2 regions of the Marinobacter arenosus genome follow, and region 2 is predicted to be linked to the other one. Evidence: predicted binding sites of a transcription regulator. Region 2 holds the regulator's gene; the other holds the start of a gene.

Region 1 (10,755 bases), 290 kb from region 2:
GGTCATGATCCGGGGAGCGGCCATGGCCAGTGGTGTCTGCATCGCTGTCGGTGTCACCGCGCTGGTCGTGGGCACGGACATGGGTAGCGTCTGGTTCTATCCCGCCGCGTTCTTTGTCCTGAGCATCGCCCACGCGGGTGTTCGGCTGGGCCGTAAAACCTACCTGGTTGACATGGCTGGCGGCAACAAGAGAACCGACTACACTGCAGTTAGTAATACGGTGATCGGTGTTCTTTTGCTGATAACCGGTGGCCTCACGGCACTTGTGTCCACGGTGTCGGAGGTGGCGGTCATTCTTGTTCTGGGTTTGATGGGGTTTGCGGGGATGCTCAGTGCCCTCCGGCTCCAGGAAGTGACGTCCGATTGACCCGTCCGTCTGGGAACTGCGTCACAAAAAGCAATGCCTATGGAACCTTTATGGGGCATTGTCCGTGGTGAGCGGTATCAAAACCACAGACCAGACCGGCGGGAAGATAACAACAAGGACGTGTCGTTCTACTGCGTAGTCGTTGTATCAGAGGCAGAGACATGAGAACAGACACCACTATACCCAGCGCCCATCAAAACCGGCTTATGCACACCTTGTATGGCTGGTACGCCCGCACCCGCGAACAGGCGGATCTGGGCCCATTCTCGACCTCGAAAGAGGCATCCGACGCTCTTAGTCGCCACATCAAGGCCTACCAAGGCCTGAACAAACGAACGCCCGGCGCTCTGAAGGCCGTGCACTTACACGATGCAGATCAGTGTTCCAAGACCAACTGCGGGCTGTGCGTCGAGGCCAGGATTTTTCGGCACTCGTTGGCAGTAGCAACTCCTTGATTGGCCACCGGAGTCTGAACATGAGCTACCGTGAGAGTCTGTTCCCACCCCACCGCCGTGCCAGGGTGACGTTCGCCCTGTGCTTTTTCCTGATCAGTCTCGCCGCTCTCGGATACGTGAGCACGCTCTGATACGGGAAACGTAAAAAAAGAGCCCTCGATAGGGCTCTTTATCCAGCCGGGTCCGAAGACCCGGCGAAGGCATTTAGTGCGCTGCGACGATGTCCGTTTTACTTGCGCATACCGCCAGCACGTTCACTTCATTCAGCAAAGAAAGCAGCGACGGCGCAAACTCCACTTCCACCGTATCGAACCGTTTGGTCGTCTGGAAGATCAGGAAACTGCTGTCCGTACCTCCCAGCACGCCCGAGGCACCAAGGAGATCCAGGTCCACCGTTGCTTCGCCGTTGCTTTCTTCCTGCGTCTCACCGTTGAGCCTGGTCCGGACAATCAGATCGCCACCAAGAAGGTCCGCCTGCAAAAGCTGGGGGCTCTCGTTGAACGCAATGCCCAGGGCGTTGCTTCCGGGGTAGGCAAAACCGGTGGTCGCAGCAACCCGGAAACGGATGGTGCTCAGTCCCAACAGATCCGTGTTCTGCAACCTCGCCGAATTTTCGAGGTCGGCGTCAACCGGGTTGGCAGGATTCTCAACGCTGCACAGTAATCCACCGAGCAGCGAGAGCGTGCAGTCAGAATTGTCCTCCGACCCAACGGCCCTGATATCCGGATCCGCTGCAAGCATGGGCGTAAATGGCTGGTCATCGACACCGCAGGCATACTCGGCGTCATTCACCAGGTCACAGGCATCGCCAATACCATCGCCATCGGTATCTGCCTGATCAGGATTGGCCACGAGCGGGCAATTGTCGTTGGCCTCGCCAAACCCGCCCTCATCATCAATGCCGTCACCGTCGGTGTCCGTATCACAGGCATCGCCCTGACCATCGCCATCAAGGTCCTCCTGGTCGGGATTGACGGCGGCCGGGCAATTGTCGGAACCGTTTGGAACGCCATCACCGTCGTCGTCATCCTGGCAGGCATCGCCAATACCATCACCGTTCGTATCCTGCTGGTCCGGATTGGCGACCAGGCGGCAGTTATCAAGCGGCTCTCCGTTGTTATCTACATCGGCAACCCCATCGCCATCGGTATCCGGGTCACAGGCATTACCGACATCATCGCCGTCCAGGTCTGCCTGACTGTTGTTGGCTACCAGCGCACAGTTATCGCCGCCCTCGCTGGGCGGGATCGGGGTGAAGGTGCCATCGTTGTTAATGACCTTGTCGGCGATGGCGTCGCCGTCTGCATCCGTATCACACACATCACCGAACAGATCCCGGTCTGCATTCGCCTGGTCCTCGTTGGCCACATCCGGGCAGTTGTCCTCACCGTTGAGCACGCCGTCACTGTCGTTATCCACCGAGAGCCCCACCTGGTCATCACAGGCATCGTCAATGCCGTCTGCGTCCTGATCGGCTCCAGAGTTCACGGTGGCCGGGCACGAATCCTCGTTGTCCCGGATGCCGTCGCCGTCCTGGTCAAAATTCTGGGCATCATTGCCACCAGAGGCGCCCGCGGCGGTCACCATGTCACTGTCGGACTGGCACCCGGCCAGCCCCAGAGTCATCGCCATCAAAAATGCCAGATACCATTTCATTGTTGTTGTCATCATCGTACCTACTCCCTGTTCATTCCATGATCACGTTGAAACTGACGCGGCGGTTACGCTCCCGCCCTTCCTCCGTGTCGTTGCCCCGAATCGGCAGCGACTCGCCATAACCCTTCGCCACAAGGCGGTCAGGAGAAATCCCGAGGTCGATCAGATAGTCGCGAACAGACTCTGCACGCAGGCGGGACAACTGCTGGTTGTATTGCGCGCTACCCCGATTATCGGTATGCCCGGCCAGTTCCACGGTCAGGTTCTGCTGCCCCTTGAGGGCATCGGCGGTACTTGCCAGGATATCTTTGGCGTTCGCCGTCAATCGGTCCGAGCCGAACTCGAAGGTCACCCCCAGAAGCACCACACTCTGCTCCTGATCGGTCCTCACACAGCCGACGGCATCCACTTCCAGCCCGATGAGGGTGTTGGGACACTGATCAACACCATCGACAACCCCGTCTTCGTCCGAGTCGGGCAGCTCGATTACGCGCTCCTTCTCGATCACAACCGGCTTCTCGATGTACTTGACCGTTTCAACAACCTGACGGCGCGTTGCACCAATGGGCACCGTGATCCCGGCGGACAAGTGAATGTCAGCATGGCCGTCGTCGTAGGTGTCGTAGAGGTACCGGACGTCCGCCCGGAATCTCAGACCGGAATCGGACAGTGGCGAGGAAAGCAGACCCAATCCCAGGTTTCCGTACCCCCCGATTTCGCTGGCAGAGTTGTTGGCCACATCGTTGCGGGAGACTCCCGCGCCTGCGAGGGCGAAGGGCGTGAATTGCGCGTTTCCGAAAAAGCGGTAGGCAACATCGACGCCCAGCCCCTGCTGGTAATAATCGGTCATGCCCGACTGTCCGGTTTCAATCACTCCGGCAAAGAAAGTGGGCTCCAGCCACCAGTATTTATCCAGCCGTGCACCGTAGGTGGCGCGGACAGCCGCACCATACTCATCAGTGCGTTCGTCATCGGGGATAATGTAGGTGCCAAGGAGGGAAATCTCGGTTTCATGCTGGATGGTTTCGGCCTGAACGCCTGATGCCAGCGTCAGGCAGCCTGCAGCCAGGTACCCCGCGAGCTGTCTCGCCTTCGTCATGCTGATACTCCTTTCGCTTTTTTTGTCGTTCCATAGGGTCGCGAGCAAGGAACTGCTCTGGTCAGCGGTGACAGATTAAAAAAATGCGAGAGGATGCAACTTGGCCGAGAATTCAACGGGTCGCGTCACAAAAATCACAATCTGAAACATTTTGTTACATTGATTGTGAGAGTGCAGGCAAAAACAAATGTAGATCCAAGCAGTTACAGGACGAGGTTATGTGGCAGGCGAAATTGCGGATGGACAAATACGCGCACTGATTTTGGGCGCTTATTTTACATTGTTTGACATCTTGCAGGCGAGACGAAGGCCCGCCGCTACACGGGCCGACCTTCATTCAGGGCGAGCGCCCCTTTGACAATCCGGTAAATAATCCAGATGGAAACTCCGAGCAGGATGAACCAGCCAATGATCAACGGGGCCGTCAGGATACCGATCACCGTCCACAACAACCCTATCCAGAAGGTTCGAATCTGCCACTGAAAGTGTCGCTCGATCCAGGTATTGCGAACGTCGTCCATCTTGACGTAGTTGATGATGACACCCACCAGACCGGTGATGCCGCCCACAAAGAATGACAGGGCCTGAAGGATGTAGACCACGACCGCCAGGTTCCGGGCCGGGTCTGAACGACGGGCAATGGGGTCGGGATCGGCGGGGATGTGTTCCTGTTCTGCCAAAACGTGTTCTCCTTCCGGGGTTCTCTACGGAGTCTACCACAGCACGCAGACACCGGAACTTGCCGAAGGGTTAGTGGTTGTCCGGACGATACCCCAGACGGAATCCGCCCCAGTGCTTGCCATGAACGTAGATCGGCACCGACAGGTCGTGCATGATCTCGCCAGTGTCCCGGCGATAAGTCTGAAGCAGCATGTCCTGGGTGTGGCTGCCGCAGCGGATACCGGTCCGGTCGTTGAACAGGCGCTTGCTTCGGCTCTTGACCAAATCCACCTTGGGGTCGCCAGTGGGCGCGTGGGCAAAGTCGCGGTTGTGGGTCGGCACGTAGCCGTCCGGCGCCGCCGAGATGGCAAAGACCACGGCTTCGTGGGCGTCCTTGACGGCCTCCTGCACGGTCGGCAGGTACTGGTCGGTAAACCGGTCGAAACTGCTGGCGTACTTGGGCGGGTGGGTATTGGGAATGAGTTCCCGCTTCTTATCAAACAGCGCCTGCTCCGACAGCTTGCCGTCTCGGATCGCCTGTTCGAACAACTGGCTGATTTTCGCGGCGCCGGTCTTGGCCTGATCGTAGAAGAACCGGTGGTAACTGGCATCACTGTTCAGGGCAAAGGCGGCATTGGCTTTCTCCGCCAACTCCATGAGGGTTGCGGCCTGCTCCGCCAGTGACGCGACGCTGGCATCGCTTTCTTCGATCTGGTCCCGAACCGTTTCAATGCCGGCGAACATCTGTTCCAGACTCTGCTCGTTGTTCTGGTCAATTTCAGCAATCCGGGCCACCTGCTGCTGCACCCGGTCAGACTGGTCCCGGATCTGGTCCAGGCGCTCGCCCACACTCTCCACGGACGTCAGCCCCTCCTCGACACTGCGGGCGAGATCTTCAATTCGGGTGACAACCAGGGTCGTGCCCGACCGGATCTCCTGCAGGGTTTCAGCGACTTCACTGGTCGCCTGCGCGGTTCGACCCGCCAGTTGCCGGACTTCATCTGCGACGACGGCAAAGCCTCGGCCCTGCTCCCCTGCGCGAGCGGCCTCGATGGCTGCGTTGAGCGCGAGCAGGTTGGTCTGTTCGGCAATCCCCTGGATGGTGGTGGTAACACCCTGGATCTTGTTGGATTTTTCGTTCAGCGCCTGGATGAGCGTGAGGTTCTCGGCCGACTGCTGATGAACCAATCGGACACTGTCGATGGCATCGACCAGTGCCTGACGACCTTCGGCACTGGTCACACTGGCCTGGTGCGCCATGGTCGCGGCCTCGGTGGCCTGGGCGGACGATTCGCGGACCGTTTCGGTAATCTGGCCCGCGTACTCGGCCATCTGGGCCGTCTCCTGCACCTGTCGGTCAAGACGCAGCTTCAACTGGTCGGCGGCAAAAGACACCTGGGCTGCGGAAATGGCATTCTGGTCGGCGCTGCCCGCCAGGGTCTCGACCAGGGCGCGACCGGCCCTTGCATCGGAAAGCAGCCCATCGCACTGGGTTCGAAGCGGGTGGTCATCGGGCAAGGAGCCGTCGTTCAGGCCCTTGATGCCCCGTTCAATGGGTTCCAGTACCCGTAGGATGAAGTAGCCACTGCCAAGCGCAAGGCCGCTGATCAGTCCAATCAGGATGGATGCGGGTTCCAGCCCTACCATCGGTGCCACCACGCCACTGACAACCGCAGCAACCGCTGCAACTGCCACCCCCCAAAGGACGGTCGTCCGGTCGAGTAATGCCATACCAACCTCGAATTTATTGTTATTCGTGAAATCATTCTGCGCCTGAAGGCCATTAGGGAGAGTAATGAATTGACCTAATCTAATAACTCATACTTTAGTTGATGCATGACAGGTATCGGCGGGAGTGGCGATTTCTTGAACAGAAAAACCGCAGGACCGCGCAATCCCCTGACGGAATCGAGCGGTCCTGCGGTTGCAGAAGGGAGTTGGCGGGACGCTTACGCGCCGATTACCCCGCCGTCGTCGCGGGTGACAATGACCGTGGCATCCCGCGGGTGATCGCCCTCGGTTCCGAACGGCCAGTCCGCCGCCGGATGCTGAATATTGACGAACATTGTCTTCACGTCCGGCGTGGTCACCACACCGGTGACTTCACACCCCTGCGGCCCCACGAAGAAACGCTTGATCTCACGGGTCACCGGATTCGCCGCCAGCATCATGTTGTTCTGGTAGGGCGCGTCGTCAGAGCCATCGGTCTGGATCCAGAGGCGACCGTTGTAGTCGAACCAGAGACCATCCGGGCTGTTGAAGATGTTGTCGTCGGTCAGCGATACCACGGTATTGCCGTCGACAACCGTTTCGGTGCCCTGCTCACCGGCAAAGACAAAGATGTCCCAATCGAACGCGACGGCCGTGTGGTTATTGTTCGCTTCCGTCCAGCGAATGATGTGACCGGTGCGGTTCTCGGCAATCGGGTTGGCGGCGTTGGTCTGTGCTTCCGTGCGCTGCGAATTATTGGTCAGCGTGAAGTAGACCTCGCCGGTGTTCGGATCGACCGCTCCCCACTCGGGGCGGTCCATGGGGGTTGCGCCCGCGATGTCGGCGGCCAGACGGGTATTGAGCAGCACATCGGCCTGGTTGGCAAAGCCGTCGAATGCGATATCACCGACCGTTGTGCCTTCGGCCGCTGTCACCTTGGCTGCAAAGTCGGCATCGTCCAGCGACAAGGGCAACCAGTCACCGGAACCGTCCTCGTTGAAGCGGGCCACGTACAGGGTGCCTTCATCCAGCAGGTAACCGCCGGCGGTGGCCGCCGAATAGGGCTGGGAGGACACGAACTTGTAGATGTACTCGAAACGGGAATCGTCACCCGAGTAACACACGACCGGCTGGCCCTCCTTGACCGGCGCGAAAATCACGCCCTCGTGGCCAAACCGGCCCAGAGCGGTGCGCTTCTGCGGCTTGCTTTCGGGTGTGAACGGATCGATTTCCACCATGTAGCCGTAGGTGTTGGCCTCGTTGCGGTAATCATCGGTTTCCGAGGCGCCGGTGGGGGTCACGTCAAACCGCACATAAGCGTCCGCGGCGCCGTCGGCGAGTTCCCAGTCGTAGCGGCTGGCACTGCCCACACCATGCCGGGTCTGTTCACGGGGCTGGGTGGCATCGCTGTTGGCAAAGTACCCGTGCCAGTTCTCTTCCGCCGTCAGGTAGGTGCCCCAGGGTGTCGGGCCCATGGAGCAGTTGTTCAGGGTGCCACGGGTTTCGGTGGCATCCGGGCTGAACTTGGTTTTCAGCTTCGCGTAGCCGCGCACCGGGCCCCGGATATCCATCTCGGTGCCACCGGTAATCCGGCGATTGAACGGGCTGCCGAACACCACGTCCCAGGTGCCTTCGCTGTTCTGTTTGATGTGGACCACGGACACGCCATGGGCGGCAATTTCCTTGCGCACTTCATCTTCGGGGCGCACGCCACCGTTGGTGTCAGCGCTGGTGGGGCCACCCGGATGCAGGGCCGCCTGGTTGATGTACTCGTGGTTCATCACCAGCAGGCCTTCGGTGGAACTGTTGCCGCCGGCTTTCTGATCGATCGGGAAGAAATGCATGCCATCGTGGTGCATGCCGACCTGTTGCTCCTGGTCCGCCCCCGAGTTGGAAGCATCAGCCCGGAAAGCCGGATAGGAACCGGTAATCGGCGTCCCCCAGGGCAGGAACGCCTTGGCCGAATAACCCTCGGGCACAACCACCTGGTTGGCGGCTGAAACGGCGACGGCCTTGAAACCCAGCTCGGTGGCCGAATCGTCATCGTTATTGGTAGTGGTGCTGCCGCCATTGCCGTCACTATCGCTGCCGCACGCGGCCAGGCCAACGCCCATGATGCTTGCCAGGGCAGCGCCGACGGTGCCTTTCATCACCGAACGTCGTTGCATCCGGGCCGCCAGCACCTCGTGAAAGGGGGTGTGGCCGGTATGGTTAACCACCGGTTCGTAATTCGGGTCCAGGTAATTCGGATCAAGGTCGTGCTTGGCCATGTTGCTCTCTCCCTATAATGACAGGCATTCGTTATGGAGAGGTCAGTTTCGGCAGCAAATGTGACAGGCGGGGAACAGAGTTACGACAGAACGGTTAACGTTTTTTGACAGGTGGTCGACAAGCGGAAGGAGGACAACCCGGCACAGAGACTCGGCCCTGCACCGGACAACGCGAGGTATTTCCGGACTTATTACTGGGTCATTTCCTCATAACCCTCTTCCATATCCTCGCCGGCTTCTTCAGCGGCATCGCCCATTTCTTCCGCTGCGTCTTCCGCACCTTCTTCCAGTTCGCCAAGGGCACCTTCATCCTGCCCAGTTGCTTCCTCGTAGGTTTCTTCGGCTGCGTTACCGGCATCTTCCATCATTTCACCGGCATTGTCGGCGGCCTGTTCAACGTCGACGCCTTCGTTGTCTTCGGAGCTGCAGGCGGCGAGACCGAGAGTCATCGCAAACGCCATTGCACCCAGTGTGAGCTTGTTCATAACCATATCCCTCTGTTGGTCTGTGATTTCGACGAAACAGGTTACGGCCACATCCCACTACATACAATTACTGCACGGTTACTCTTTGGTTAGTAATGGCTTACGGAGAGAAGCTGTCCATCAAGGGTGATCACGTGATCGATGCCCACCAGGTTTCCCCGCCCCAGCAGGATGAAATCCTGGCCGGCCCGTCTGAACAGATCCCTGATGACATCATGAACCACACAAACCTGGCCGGCACTGTCTCGATAAACCACTTCTGCCAGCCGACCTGACGTAAGGTACTCACTGAGCATATCCTGAACAGACCAATGCACGGCCGCTGACTGAGCATTCGGTGTTGACATGGTTCTACCATCCCTGTGGTCGAGTTCTTATTTTGTTATTGGTCTACCCAACATGCCCTGAGGAATCCGCAAAGGCGGACCCCACAAGTCTGGATCACAACAGCCGATTTCGCCACCAAGGCACCATGCTGCCAGCGCACCTTTCCCCGGGCCGGAGAGAGTGCGCTGGCGATTCAGGATACCGGGATCAGAACCACTCCGACTTCATGTTCAGGCAGGTATCATCCTGGTTTTTCAGAAGTACCAGGTCCTGCGCCACCGTTGGCAACTCCCAGTGGAAGAAGTATTGGGCCGCCTGGAGCTTGCCCTGATAAAAATTCCGTTCGTCGTCCGATCCGGCCTCGGCCAGCAGCTTTTCAGCGGCGTTGGCCTGGCGCAGCCACATCCAGGACACAATAATGTGGCCAAACAGATGGAGATAGCACGAGGCATTGGCCAGCACATTGTCGGGGTTCTCGCTCATCAGAGATTTGCCCAGGCTCTGGGTAACCTTCACTGCCTGCTGCAGGGTTTCACTCAACGACAGCGCCCATTGCTGGCAACGGGCGGTGGTCGCCGCTTCCAGATCCACCTGCATCTCCTGCATCAGCAATTGCAGGCCGTGACTTTGATCCTGCCAGATCTTCCGGCCCAGCAGGTCCAGTGCCTGGATGCCGTTCGTGCCTTCATGAATGGGGTTCAGGCGGTTGTCGCGCCAGCACTGCTCCACCGGGTATTCCCGGGTGTACCCCGCCCCGCCATACACCTGGATCGCCAGGTCGTTGGCTTTCGGGCCATACTCCGACGGCCAGGCCTTGATCACCGGCGTCAGCAGATCCAGCAGCTTGCCCGCCTCCGTCCGCTTCTGCTCGTCCGGGTGGGTGTGCTGGTCATCCATCAATCGGGCACCGTACAGGCAGAGCGCCAGTCCGCCCTCGCTGTAGGCTTTCTGGGCCAGCAGCATGCGCCGGACATCGGCGTGCTCGATAATGGGAACCTGCGGTGCCTCCGGGTTCTTTTCCGAGGGCTTGCGCCCCTGAAGCCGGTCACGGGCATACTCCAGGCTGTGCATGTACCCACGATAGCCGATGACCGCGGCGCCAAAGCCAACACCGACGCGAGCCTCATTCATCATCTGGAACATGTACTTCAGGCCCTGATGCGGTTCACCCACCAGATAGCCGTGGCAGGGCGCATCGTCCCCGAAGCTGAGCGCGGTGGAGGTGGTGCCCCGGTAGCCCAGCTTGTGAATCAAACCCGCGAGATTCACGCCATTGCGTTCGGTGGCATTGCCGTCTTCATCGACCAGAAACTTGGGAACAATGAACAGCGAGATGCCTTTCACGCCCGCAGGCGCGCCCTTTATCTTGGCCAGCACCATATGAACGATGTTCTCCGTCAGCGACTGCTCGCCCCCGGAGATGTAGATCTTCGCGCCCTTGATCAGGTAGTGGCCGTCGTCGGTCGGTGTCGCCGACGTGCGGATGTCGGCCAGGGAGGAACCGGCATGGGGCTCGGTCAGCGCCATGGTGCCTGTAAAGCGTCCTGACAGCATATGGGGAAGAAAGGTGGACTGCTGTTTCTGATTGCCGAAAACGCGAATGAGGTTGGCCGCGGCGGTGGTCAGGAACGGATAACCGGCGGTGCCGGGATTGGCAGCAGTGAAAAAGCCATTGCAGGCGGCCATCACGGATTCCGGCAGCTGCATGCCACCGAGTTCATAGTCG
Region 2 (10,755 bases):
GACGACCCGGCTCCGGCGGCCTTCTCAGTATCGGTGGCGGTGGGCCCACTACCCTTCCCGTGCAGTTCGTCCAGTAGCTTTTCGAACTCATCGTCGGTAATCAGGTCATCGTCTTTACCCGACGACGCCGGTTCGGCCGGCCCGGCGCCGGCAGCAGGCTCATCGTGCGCCGGAGCGCCGGCAAACTGGCCCTTGCCATGAAGTTGGTCGAGCAGGGCCTCGAACTCGTCATCGGTGATCTCGTCATCACCGGAGTCCCCGGCAGGCGCACCTGAGGACTCACCAGCACTGGCGGGCTGACCCGAGGTTACGTCACCCCCGTCCTGAAGGGCGTCCAGCAGCTGTTCAAACTCATCGTCGGTGATATCACCGCCCTCTTCAGCGCCGCCTTGCCCGGTCTCGGCGGGGACTTCTGATGATCGTTGACCGGCATTGCCCTGAGGCTCCGCGAACGCATCGAGGGCAGCAATCAGTGCATCCGGGGCGGGCGTCAGGTCCTCGTGATTCCGGACCTGTTCAAACATGGCGTTGACGTGATCGAGAGCCTCGAGGACCACGTCCATCAGCTCCGCATCCACCTTGCGTTTGTGGTTGCGCAGGGTATCGAAGACGTTCTCGGCGGAGTGGCAGCAATTCACCAGGGCATCGAGCTGGAGGAAACCCGCGCCACCTTTGACCGTGTGAAAGCCGCGGAAAATGGCGTTCAACAGATCACTGTCGTCGGGGTGTCGCTCAAGATCGACCAGTTGCTCCGACAGCTTCTCGAGAATTTCGCCGGCCTCCACGAGGAAGTCCTGCAAAATCTCATCATCAGCATCAAACGCCATGAGTATTCCCTATTAATTCAGAATCCGAGACTGGACAACAGGTCATCAACGTCATCCTGCCCCGAAACCACATCGTCACGCTCATCAGCCTTGATCTGCGGGCCAACACCCTCTTCTGCCGAAACCTGGATTTCGTCAATCTGGTGTACGGTGCCGGTTATCTGGTCCACATGGCTCGCCATAACCACGAGGCTGAGCATCTGTTCTTCTACTTCTTTCACCAGGGTGGTGACCTTCTGGATCACTTGCCCGGTCAGGTCCTGGAAATCCTGGGCCAGCAGAATTTCCGAAAGATTCCGGTATATCGAATCCGCGTCCGTTGTCAGGCTGACAAAGAACTGGTCGATCCGACCATAAAGCTCTCGAAACTCGGCTGGCTGCATTTCCCGGCGACGCAATCGCTGCCATTCATCCCGAAGCGCTGAGGCTTCATCGCGGACGGAGTGGGCCAAAGGCATGGTCTCCTCCACCAGATCCATGGTGCGGTTGGCCGCCTGGCTGGTCATCCGTACCACATACTCGAGCCGGTCCGAGGCATCGGTCATTTTTGACAGCGCTTCCTGTTGTTCGGCGCTGCGCGGATCCACCTGAAAGTTGCGGATCGCTTCATGAAGACTTCGGGTCAGCCGGCCAACCTCGCGGTAGAGACTCTGGTCCCTAACCTCACTGAGTTCATTGATCACGGTCATGGCCTGAGCGTAATCTCCGGCCTCCAGGCTTGCGGCCAACTCGGCGCTCTGACGCTTGAGCTTCTCCGTCGCCTCCGGATCAAGGCTACGATGGTTCTTGTTGCTGTCGCTCATGAGAGCCATCCGACCTCTGCTTACTGAATGCGTTCGAAGATTTTCTCAATCTTTTCTTTGAGGACGGCTGCGGTGAACGGCTTGACGACGTAGCCATTCACCCCGGCCTGTGCGGCAGCCACAATCTGATCCCGCTTGGCCTCGGCCGTTACCATCAGCACGGGCAACGTCTTCAGGTTCTCATCGGCGCGCACGGACTTCAGCAGATCCAGCCCCGTCATTCCCGGCATGTTCCAGTCCGTCACCAGAAAATCGTACTTTCCGCTTTTCAGCATCGGCAGGGCTGTGTTGCCATCGTCCGCCTCATCGGTGTTGCTGAAACCCAAATCACGCAGCAGGTTCTTGATGATCCGTCGCATTGTGGAAAAGTCATCCACAATCAGGATTTTCATGTTCTTGTCCAATGGGACCTCCAGTTTGTAACACCCGGATTTCGTTTGACCTTTGAGTTCGAAATCTAGCAGGCCGCTGTTTTAAGCACTTATTGTCTGATCTTTGGTGTTCGTGTAAAGCGCCGGTTACCAAAAACTACACAGCTCTATGAGCCAGACACAGAGTGCACACGTTCAGTCATCTGCATCCCGGCGCCAGTCTGCGAGACGTCCTCGCAGTCGCAGCGCGGCCTGACTGTGAATCTGGCTGACACGGCTCTCACTGACACCCAGAACGGCGCCGATTTCCTTGAGGTTCAGCTCTTCCTGGTAGTACAGGCTCAGGACCAACTTTTCGCGCTCCGGCAGCTCTTCAATGGCCACGGCCAGGTTGCGCCGGAACGCATCGGATGCCAGACCGTCCAGCGGATTATCACTGGTCTCTGCTTCCTCTATCGGCAGCTCACCGGATTCATTGAGCTCATCGAGGCTAAAAAGTCGTCCACTGTTGGCATCGGAAAGCGAGGCGTGGTACTCGGATAACTCCATACCCAGTTCCTCCGCAACTTCCTGGTCCTGGGCTTCGCGACCGAGTCGGTCTTCGACGGCCTTGATGGCCTGGGATATCCGGCGGGCATTTCGGTGGACCGAGCGGGGCACCCAGTCACCTTTGCGGATCTCGTCCACCATGGCACCCCGAATCCGAATGCCGGCGTAGGTTTCGAAGGTAGCGCCCTTGGTGGAGCTGTAGCGTTGGGCAGATTCGAGCAGTCCGATCATGCCCGCCTGCATCAAATCATCCAGTTGCACCGAGGCGGGCAACCTGGCCATGAGATGAAGGGCTATTTTCTTGACCAGCGGCGCATGCTCTTCAATGAGTCGAGAAGGACTTTTCGCATCCGACTGCTGATAGATTCCCAGATGTTTCGCCAATGTCATGTATCCGGTGTTGTTTTGACTGGATCAGATTCAGACTTCGACGAGCCGTTCCACAAAGAACTCCAGGTGACCTCTTGGCGAGGACGGCAACGGCCAGTTGTCGACCTTGTCGGCCAGAGCCTTGATCGCGAGGGATGCCTTGGCGCGCGGGTAGGCGTCCAACACCGCTCGCTGCCGCTGTACCGCTTTTTTGACGGCTTCGTCGTAGGGCACCATACCCACATATTGTAGTGCGACATCAAGAAAACGTTCGGTCACCCGACTGAGCTTCTCAAACAGGTGTCGGCCTTCCTGCTCATTTCGCACCTGATTCGCGAGGATACGGAAACGGTTCGTGCCGTATTCCCGGTTCATGAGCTTGATCAGGGCGTAGGCATCGGTGATGGAGGTGGGCTCGTCGCAGACCACAAAAAGCAGTTCCTGGGAAGCCCGGAGGAAGCTGACGACGGATTCGGAAATACCCGCTGCCGTATCGACGATCAGCACATCAATCTGGTCACCCAGCTCACTGAACGCGTTAATCAGGCCGGCATGCTCCATCGGGCTGAGGTGGGTCATCCGCTGGGTGCCGGACGAGGCCGGAACAATCTTGATGCCACCGGGACCGTTGACCAGGATGTCCTTGAGATCACACTCTCCGGCGAGCACATCGGCAATGTTCCGGTTAGCCGTTATTCCGAGCAGAACATCGATGTTGGCCAGACCAAGATCGGCATCCAGAATGACCACGCGGCGACCTTTCTGCGCCAGGGCAATACCGAGGTTGACCGACACGTTACTCTTGCCGACCCCACCTTTGCCGCCGGAAACCGCAATCACCTGTACCGGATGTGCTTTGCTCATGTTGTTTCTTGTCTCTCGCCAGTTATACCGAAGGCTTGTCGTGTCTCTGAACGGCGCCAATTCTGCGCGCCGGATTCTCCGTCATCCGGTAAAGGTCCTTCCCCGCTCAGGCCCCCTCGGCAACGGCCTGCTGTTGCTGGAGGCGCTTCAGCCGTTCCACGGCCAATCGCACCAGGGGAATGGACTCCGCGTGGTGCAGGTCCTCGGGGATTTTCTGCCCGTCCGTGTAATAGGCCACCGGCAATCCGGTTTCCATCACGAATCCCAGAGATTCCCCCAGTGTCAGGGCTTCGTCAATCTTTGTCATCACGCAGCCCGCAAGATTTGCCATCTTATAGCAATGCCACACGGATTTCATGATACGCGGCTGGCTGGTGGCAGACACCACCAGATGGGTACGGATATTGTGGTGGCTGCGCGCCAACTCCGCCAGCTGTTCCTGGTAACCCTTGTCAGAACTGGTCAGGCCCGCGGTATCAATCAGCACCAGGTGCCGGTCGGACAACTCGTCCAGAATATCGTCCAACGAGTGGCTTTCATCGACGACACGAACCGGCACGTTCAGAATCCGACCGAATACGAACAGCTGCTCGTGGGCGGCCACCCGGTAGCGGTCCGTCGTGACCAGCGCCAGCGAGTCTGCCCCATGGCGCAGAACATAGCGCGCCGCCAGTTTGCCAATGGTGGTGGTCTTGCCGGAACCGGTCGGACCGACCAGTGCATAGACTCCGCCTTCGTCCAGCCATTCCTGGCGTGAGGTACGGACACCGGTTGCCAGCATTTTCAGGGATTGCTTCCAGCCGTCTTCCAGACGACCACCCTTATGGCGCCGGGACAACGAGCCTGACAGGTCGGCGCTCAGACCGAACTCCTGGAGCCGCTCGGCCAGTCGCTGCTGCACCGCATTGCTCACCGGCTTTGCCGGCTCGGCGGCGCGACCACTCATCATATCCCTGAGCGAGCTGATTTCTGCCCGCATCTGGGCCAGCTCATCGGAATACCCACGAGCACTGGCCGACGGCGAGGTCGCCGGTTCCTCGAACCCAGAAGACGCTGCCTCGTTCAACGCGGCAAACGAACCATCGGAATAGGAGGCGCCCATTTTCGCCCGCTTTTCCCGGACCTCACGGATGCGATCACGGGACCGGTTCAATTCGTCCTCCAGCCGGCGGTGCTGATCCGCCTGCATTTCAGCCAGGCGCGAACCGTTGGTGGCAGACTCGGCTTTGTCGCCCAGTCGCTGGCGCGCCATATTCTCGTCGTAGTCCAGCGCCGTCACGATTTCGACGCCGCCGTCAACACGACGATTGGAAAGAATCACGGCATCCGGACCCATCTGCTCACTGACCTGCTTCAGCGCCTCTGACATGCTCTGAGCGAAAAACCGTTTTACTTTCATACTGACTCTTCCTCCACCGGCAACCCCCTGCGGGCGCTGACCGCGTTGTGGTCCGCGTCGTTACTGACCGACGGACGCCACGATAGTGATCTGTTTGTTATCCGGTATTTCCTGGTAGGAGAGCACGTACAACCGCTCTACCCCGTAGCTCGCAAACCGCGCCAGTACCGGTCGCAACGGACCGGACACCAGCAGGATCGCCGGTTTGCCCAGCATCTCCTGGCGCTGAACACTCTCCTGCAGCGACCGCTGCAGCTTCTCCACCATGTTCGGCTCCAGAACCAGTCCGATGTCATCCTGACCGCCGGATTGTTGACTCTGCTGAACAGACTTTAGCAATAACTGTTCCAGATCCGGATCGAGGGTAATAACCGGGATTTCGGACTCGTTGCCACAGATGCTCTGGACGATCATCCGGCGCAGGGACTGCCGGGCCACGGTGGTCAGCAGTTTCGGGTCCTGACTCTTGGGATGCACATTGACGATGGCCTCGGCAATCGAGCGCATGTCCCGGATCGGGACCTCTTCTTTGAGCAAATTCTGCAGTACCTTCAGCAACAAGCTGATGGACACGGTGGTCGGCACCAGCTCCTCCGCCAGCTTCGGCGACGTCTTTTCCAACTGATCCAGCCACTTCTGAACTTCCTCGTGCCCCAGCAGCTCATGGGCATGCTTCTGCAGCACCTGGTTGAGATGGGTCGCAACTACGGTACTGGCATCAACCACGGTGTAGCCCAGAGTCTGGGCCTGGTCCTTTTTGTCGGGCTCAATCCAGATGGCATCCAGCCCGAACGCCGGATCCTTGCCCTGGATTCCCTCGACCTTCCCGAACACCTGCCCCGGGTCGATGGCCAGCTCCCGCTCCGGATGGATCTCAGCCTCAGCGATGGTCACGCCCATCAGCGTGATGCGGTAAACGTTGGGCATCAGGTCCAGGTTGTCGCGAATGTGTACCGACGGCATCAGGAAGCCCAGGTCCTGCGACAGCTTCTTGCGCACGCCCTTGATCCGGCTCAGAAGCTGGCCGCCCTGGGATTTGTCCACGAGGGGAATCAGCCGGTAGCCCACTTCCAGTCCGACGATGTCGACGGTAGCAACGTCGTCCCAGCCCAACTCTTTGTTCTCTCCGGGTGCCGGCAACTGGCGGCCCGGATCGCCGGCACCGTCCCCGCCCGGTGGCAGGTCCTGCCCGCTGGACCGCGGCATGCCAGCAGCCCCGCCCCGGCTCGGAAAGACACCGTCCTCCTCAACGGTCTGGCGATCGTGCTTCCAGATATACCAGGCCGCTGCGGCGGCAAGGCTGCCGAGCCCCAGAAAGGCCACATGGGGCATGCCCGGGATCAGGCCCAGAATGAGCAGGATGGTGGCCGCGATGGCCAACGCCTTGGGCGCACTGAACATCTGGCTGAGAATCTGCCCACCCATGTCCTGGCTTGAGGTTACCCGGGTAACCATGATGGCGGCGGAGGTGGACAGCAGCAGCGACGGAATCTGAGCGACCAGCCCGTCACCAATCGTCAGCAGGGCATAACGCTGCATGGCCAGACCAAAGGTGAGATCGTGCTGGAGCATACCGATGGCGACACCACCGATGATGTTGATCGCAAGAATCAGAAGACCGGCAACCGCATCGCCTTTCACGAACTTCGAGGCACCGTCCATAGAACCGTAGAAATCCGCCTCCTGGGCAATCTCCGAGCGGCGGTGCTTGGCTTCGTCCTGGTTGATCAAGCCGGCGTTCAGGTCGGCGTCGATGGCCATCTGCTTGCCCGGCATGGCGTCGAGGGTAAAGCGGGCGCTGACTTCGGAGACCCGACCCGCACCCTTGGTCACCACCAGGAAGTTGATGATCATCAGGATGGCGAAGACCACGAGCCCCACGGCGTAGTTGCCACCAATCAGCACGGCACCAAAAGACTCGATCACCTTACCTGCAGCGTCGCCGCCCTCATGACCTTCCAGCAGGACGATGCGGGTGGAAGCCACGTTCAGGGCCAGTCGCAGAAGCGTCGCCACCAGCAGCACCGTAGGGAAGGAAGCGAACTCCATAGGGCGCATGGCGTAAACACACACCAGCAGGATGACGATGGACAGGGTAATGTTGAAAGTGAAGAAAACGTCCAGCAGGAACGCGGGCATCGGCAGGATCATCATGCCGAGCAGCCCCATCAGCATAATGGGAATGCCCAGATTTCCCCGCGTCAGGGATTTGACGTTGTTAAGGACTAATGCTCTGTCCATGCAGGACTCTTCTCCGCTTGGCTTTACCTGAAGAGGGTTTCAGGGTCGAAAGTCTGACGCCTTAGCGCCTTTTAACGGAGGCTTCGCAAGATCCGTACCACTCCTTACCCGATTTCCCCGAGCTTTCTCCCGGTGTCGCCTGACGTTCCTTCTCAGATACGGTATCCTTGCGCCATTTGAACGCGCTGCAAAACCACGACAGATCAACCAGAGACACAGGTGACCCCATGCCAATCCACGAGGTTAAACACCCCCTGATCCGACACAAACTTGGCCTGATGCGCCGGGCGGACATCAGCACCAAGAATTTTCGTGAACTGGCACAGGAGGTTGGCGCCCTGCTGACTTACGAAGCCACCAAGGATTTCAATCTTCAGGAGAAAACCATTGAGGGTTGGGCCGGCCCGGTCAACGTCGAACAGATCCACGGCAAGAAAATCACCATCGTTCCTATCCTGCGAGCCGGGCTGGGGATGCTGGATGGCGTTCTGAGTCTGATCCCGGTCGCCCGCGTGAGCGTGGTTGGCCAGATCCGCAACGAAGAGACGCTTGAGGCCAGCACCTACCTGGAAAAGCTGGTCGGTGAGCTGGATCAGCGCATGGCACTGATCGTGGATCCGATGCTGGCCACCGGCGGCTCAATGATCTCCACGATCGACCTCCTGAAAAAAGCGGGCAGCACTGAAATCCGTGCACTGGTATTGGTTGCAGCACCAGAGGGCGTCGACAAGGTGCTTGAGAAGCATCCTGACGTCTCTATCTATACCGCCTCAGTTGACGAGCGCCTGAACGAGAAAGGCTACATCCTGCCTGGCCTTGGCGATGCCGGCGACAAGATTTTCGGCACCAAACAGAAGGACGTCTGAACATGCAGGATCATAGCAACGACCCGGTCTGGAAACAGGCCATCGCCGGCTCGCAGATGCTTCTGGTCGCATTTGGCGCCCTGGTACTGATGCCCCTGATCACCGGCCTCGACCCGAATGTCGCGCTCTTTACCGCCGGCCTCGGCACCCTCATCTTTCACGTCGTCACCGGCGGCCAGATCCCCATCTTCCTGGCATCGTCGTTCGCCTTTATTGCGCCGGTTATCGCCTCCAAGGGCAAATTTGGCATGGAAGAAACCCTGGGTGGCCTGATGGCGGCCGGCATTCTCTACATCGCTCTCAGTGGCCTGGTGCGTCTCCGTGGCACCGGCTTTGTCCGCGCCCTGCTGCCGCCCGTGGTGATCGGGCCGGTGATCATGACCATTGGCCTGGGCCTCGCCCCGGTCGCCGTCCACATGGCCTCAGGCCGCACCGGAGATGGAGCAACCCAGCTAATCCCCTACGACACCGCCATCTGGATCGCGATGACTTCCCTGGCCGTGACCATTGTCATGTCGGTCTGGGCCAAGGGCATCTTCCGCCTGATTCCGATCATGTTCGGAGTCATCACCGGGTACGTGCTCTCCGCCTTCGCCGGCATTGTCGACACTACGCCTATCCAGGAAGCCGCGTGGCTGGCCATGCCAAAATTTGTCGCGCCGGAGTTCAGCTGGGGCGCGGTCCTGTTCATGATTCCGGTTGCCATCGCGCCGGCCATTGAGCACATCGGCGACGTGCTGGCCATCGGTAACGTCACCCGCAAGAACTACCTTGAAAAGCCCGGCCTGCACCGCACCCTCCTTGGCGACGGCCTGGCAACCAGCGCAGCCTCCCTGCTCGGTGGGCCACCCAACACCACCTATTCGGAAGTCACCGGTGCAGTCATGCTGACCAAGAACTTCAACCCGAAGGTCATGTGGTGGGCCGCCGTTGTCGCCATTATTCTGGCGTTCGTGGGCAAGTTCGGCGCAGCCCTGCAGACCATTCCGGTTCCGGTCATGGGTGGCATCCTGTGCCTGCTGTTCGGCTCCATTGCCGTCGTGGGCCTCAACACCCTGATTCGCCACCAGGTTGACCTTGCCCAGTCCCGCAACCTGGTGATCGTTGGCGTCACTCTGGTGTTCGGCATTGGTGGAATGGTGCTGGGGCATCTCGAGGGCATTGCCCTGTGTGCGGTCGCCGCCATCATCCTGAACCTGATCCTGCCCGGCAGTCGCGAGGCATGGGGCAAAGCGATCTATGAGCAGCAAACCGACTGACAGCTCGGGCATAAGCTTCACTGCCCTCTACACCGGTGCCGTCTGGCACCGGTACGGGCTTTCCGACGATACCCTCGCCACCCGAGAGGGGCGTTGGCTCTATCACCTGATGACGCCCTTCGAAGCCGCCAGCAAGGCTGCCATCGGGGGCAACATCCGAACCTTCCTGCTTCAGCGCCACCTGATCATCGACCACCTGATTGACCGGGCCATCACCGACCAGGGAATCGGCCAGGTACTTGAGATCGCCTGTGGCATGTCCCCCCGGGGTATTCGCCTGCGCAAACGACACCCCCGTATCCACATGGTCGAGGCCGACCTGCCGGACATGGCCGGTCGCAAGGCCCTGCGCCTGCTCGCCACGGGCCGGCTGGGAGACCACCATCAGGTCACACCGATCGATATCCTGGCCGAGCATGGCGAGTACCAACTGGAGCAGGTCATTGATCGGGTCTTCGACAACGCCAGGCCGGTGATTATCATTACCGAGGGGCTGACCAGTTACTTCTCGCTGGCTGTAATCAGTGACTTCTGGCGGCGTCTGGCTGGCGCCATGGCAAAGCGTCCCGGCTCGGTTTACCTGTCCGAGAGCTACTACCGGCCGAAACAGCCACTGCTGGACGGCACCCTGAGAGCGCTCGGCACAGCCCTTGGCGCGGCCACACGAAGCGAGGTGTCGTTCCACTTCCGGAATGACGACGAGGCGCGCGACCATTTCCTTTCATGCGGGTTTGGCTCAACCAAGGTCCATGATCCACGGTCCTGGTATGGGACGCTGCCGATTCCGGAAAGTCGTGGCGAGCCGATGGTTCGGGTACTCGAAGCCCACTCTTGAGATCACCACCTCCCCCCAGGCTTACAGGTCAGATGCGGAAGGCAAGCTAGATATCCCGCCGAAGATCAGAAGGAATCGGTAGGTCAGGCATGCCCGGTTTCGGCCCACGCCCCTTGCGGAACTGGCGGAGCTGGAACACGTATGCGAGTACCTGGGCGATGGCCATGTAGAGGCCGTCGGGAATCTCTTCGCCGATATCGGTGTTGTGGTAGACCGCCCGGGTCAGGGGCGGCGTGCGGAGGACTTCCACCTTGTGCTCGCGGGCAATCTCCATGATCTTGAACGCGACTTCGTCAGCGCCCTTGGCCACCACGACCGGCGCCCCCATGGCTGACTGGTCGTACTTCAGCGCCACGGCGTAATGGGTCGGGT

What was found. The regulator FliA, encoded in region 2, starts transcription of late flagellar genes. The targets are predictions, from matches to a motif close to CTAAAGTTTNNNNNNNNNNNGCCGNTAA.
Region 1: KXD86_RS05830 (methyl-accepting chemotaxis protein) is a predicted target of FliA. The motif match lies at 6,081-6,108, and genes of this name have one in related genera.

Annotation. Positions count from the first base shown of each region.
Region 1 covers NZ_JAHVAO010000001.1:1,275,398-1,286,152, forward strand. Annotated here, with positions in the region: gene KXD86_RS05800 (MFS transporter) at 1-367, shown strand, start outside; gene KXD86_RS19075 (hypothetical protein) at 574-822, shown strand; gene KXD86_RS19080 (thrombospondin type 3 repeat-containing protein) at 1,027-2,493, opposite strand; gene KXD86_RS05820 (OmpA family protein) at 2,510-3,577, opposite strand; gene KXD86_RS05825 (DUF4870 family protein) at 3,895-4,257, opposite strand; gene KXD86_RS05830 (methyl-accepting chemotaxis protein) at 4,328-5,968, opposite strand; gene KXD86_RS05835 (PhoX family protein) at 6,187-8,217, opposite strand; gene KXD86_RS05840 (hypothetical protein) at 8,409-8,702, opposite strand; gene KXD86_RS05845 (hypothetical protein) at 8,792-9,049, opposite strand; gene KXD86_RS05850 (acyl-CoA dehydrogenase) at 9,237-10,755, opposite strand, start outside.
Region 2 covers NZ_JAHVAO010000001.1:984,586-995,340, forward strand. Annotated here, with positions in the region: gene KXD86_RS04480 (chemotaxis protein CheA) at 1-827, opposite strand, end outside; gene KXD86_RS04485 (protein phosphatase CheZ) at 845-1,630, opposite strand; gene cheY (chemotaxis response regulator CheY) at 1,651-2,034, opposite strand; gene KXD86_RS04495 (RNA polymerase sigma factor FliA) at 2,197-2,940, opposite strand; gene KXD86_RS04500 (MinD/ParA family ATP-binding protein) at 2,971-3,783, opposite strand; gene flhF (flagellar biosynthesis GTPase FlhF) at 3,890-5,182, opposite strand; gene flhA (flagellar biosynthesis protein FlhA) at 5,243-7,423, opposite strand; gene upp (uracil phosphoribosyltransferase) at 7,651-8,289, shown strand; gene KXD86_RS04520 (uracil-xanthine permease family protein) at 8,292-9,548, shown strand; gene KXD86_RS04525 (class I SAM-dependent methyltransferase) at 9,529-10,383, shown strand; gene flhB (flagellar biosynthesis protein FlhB) at 10,430-10,755, opposite strand, start outside.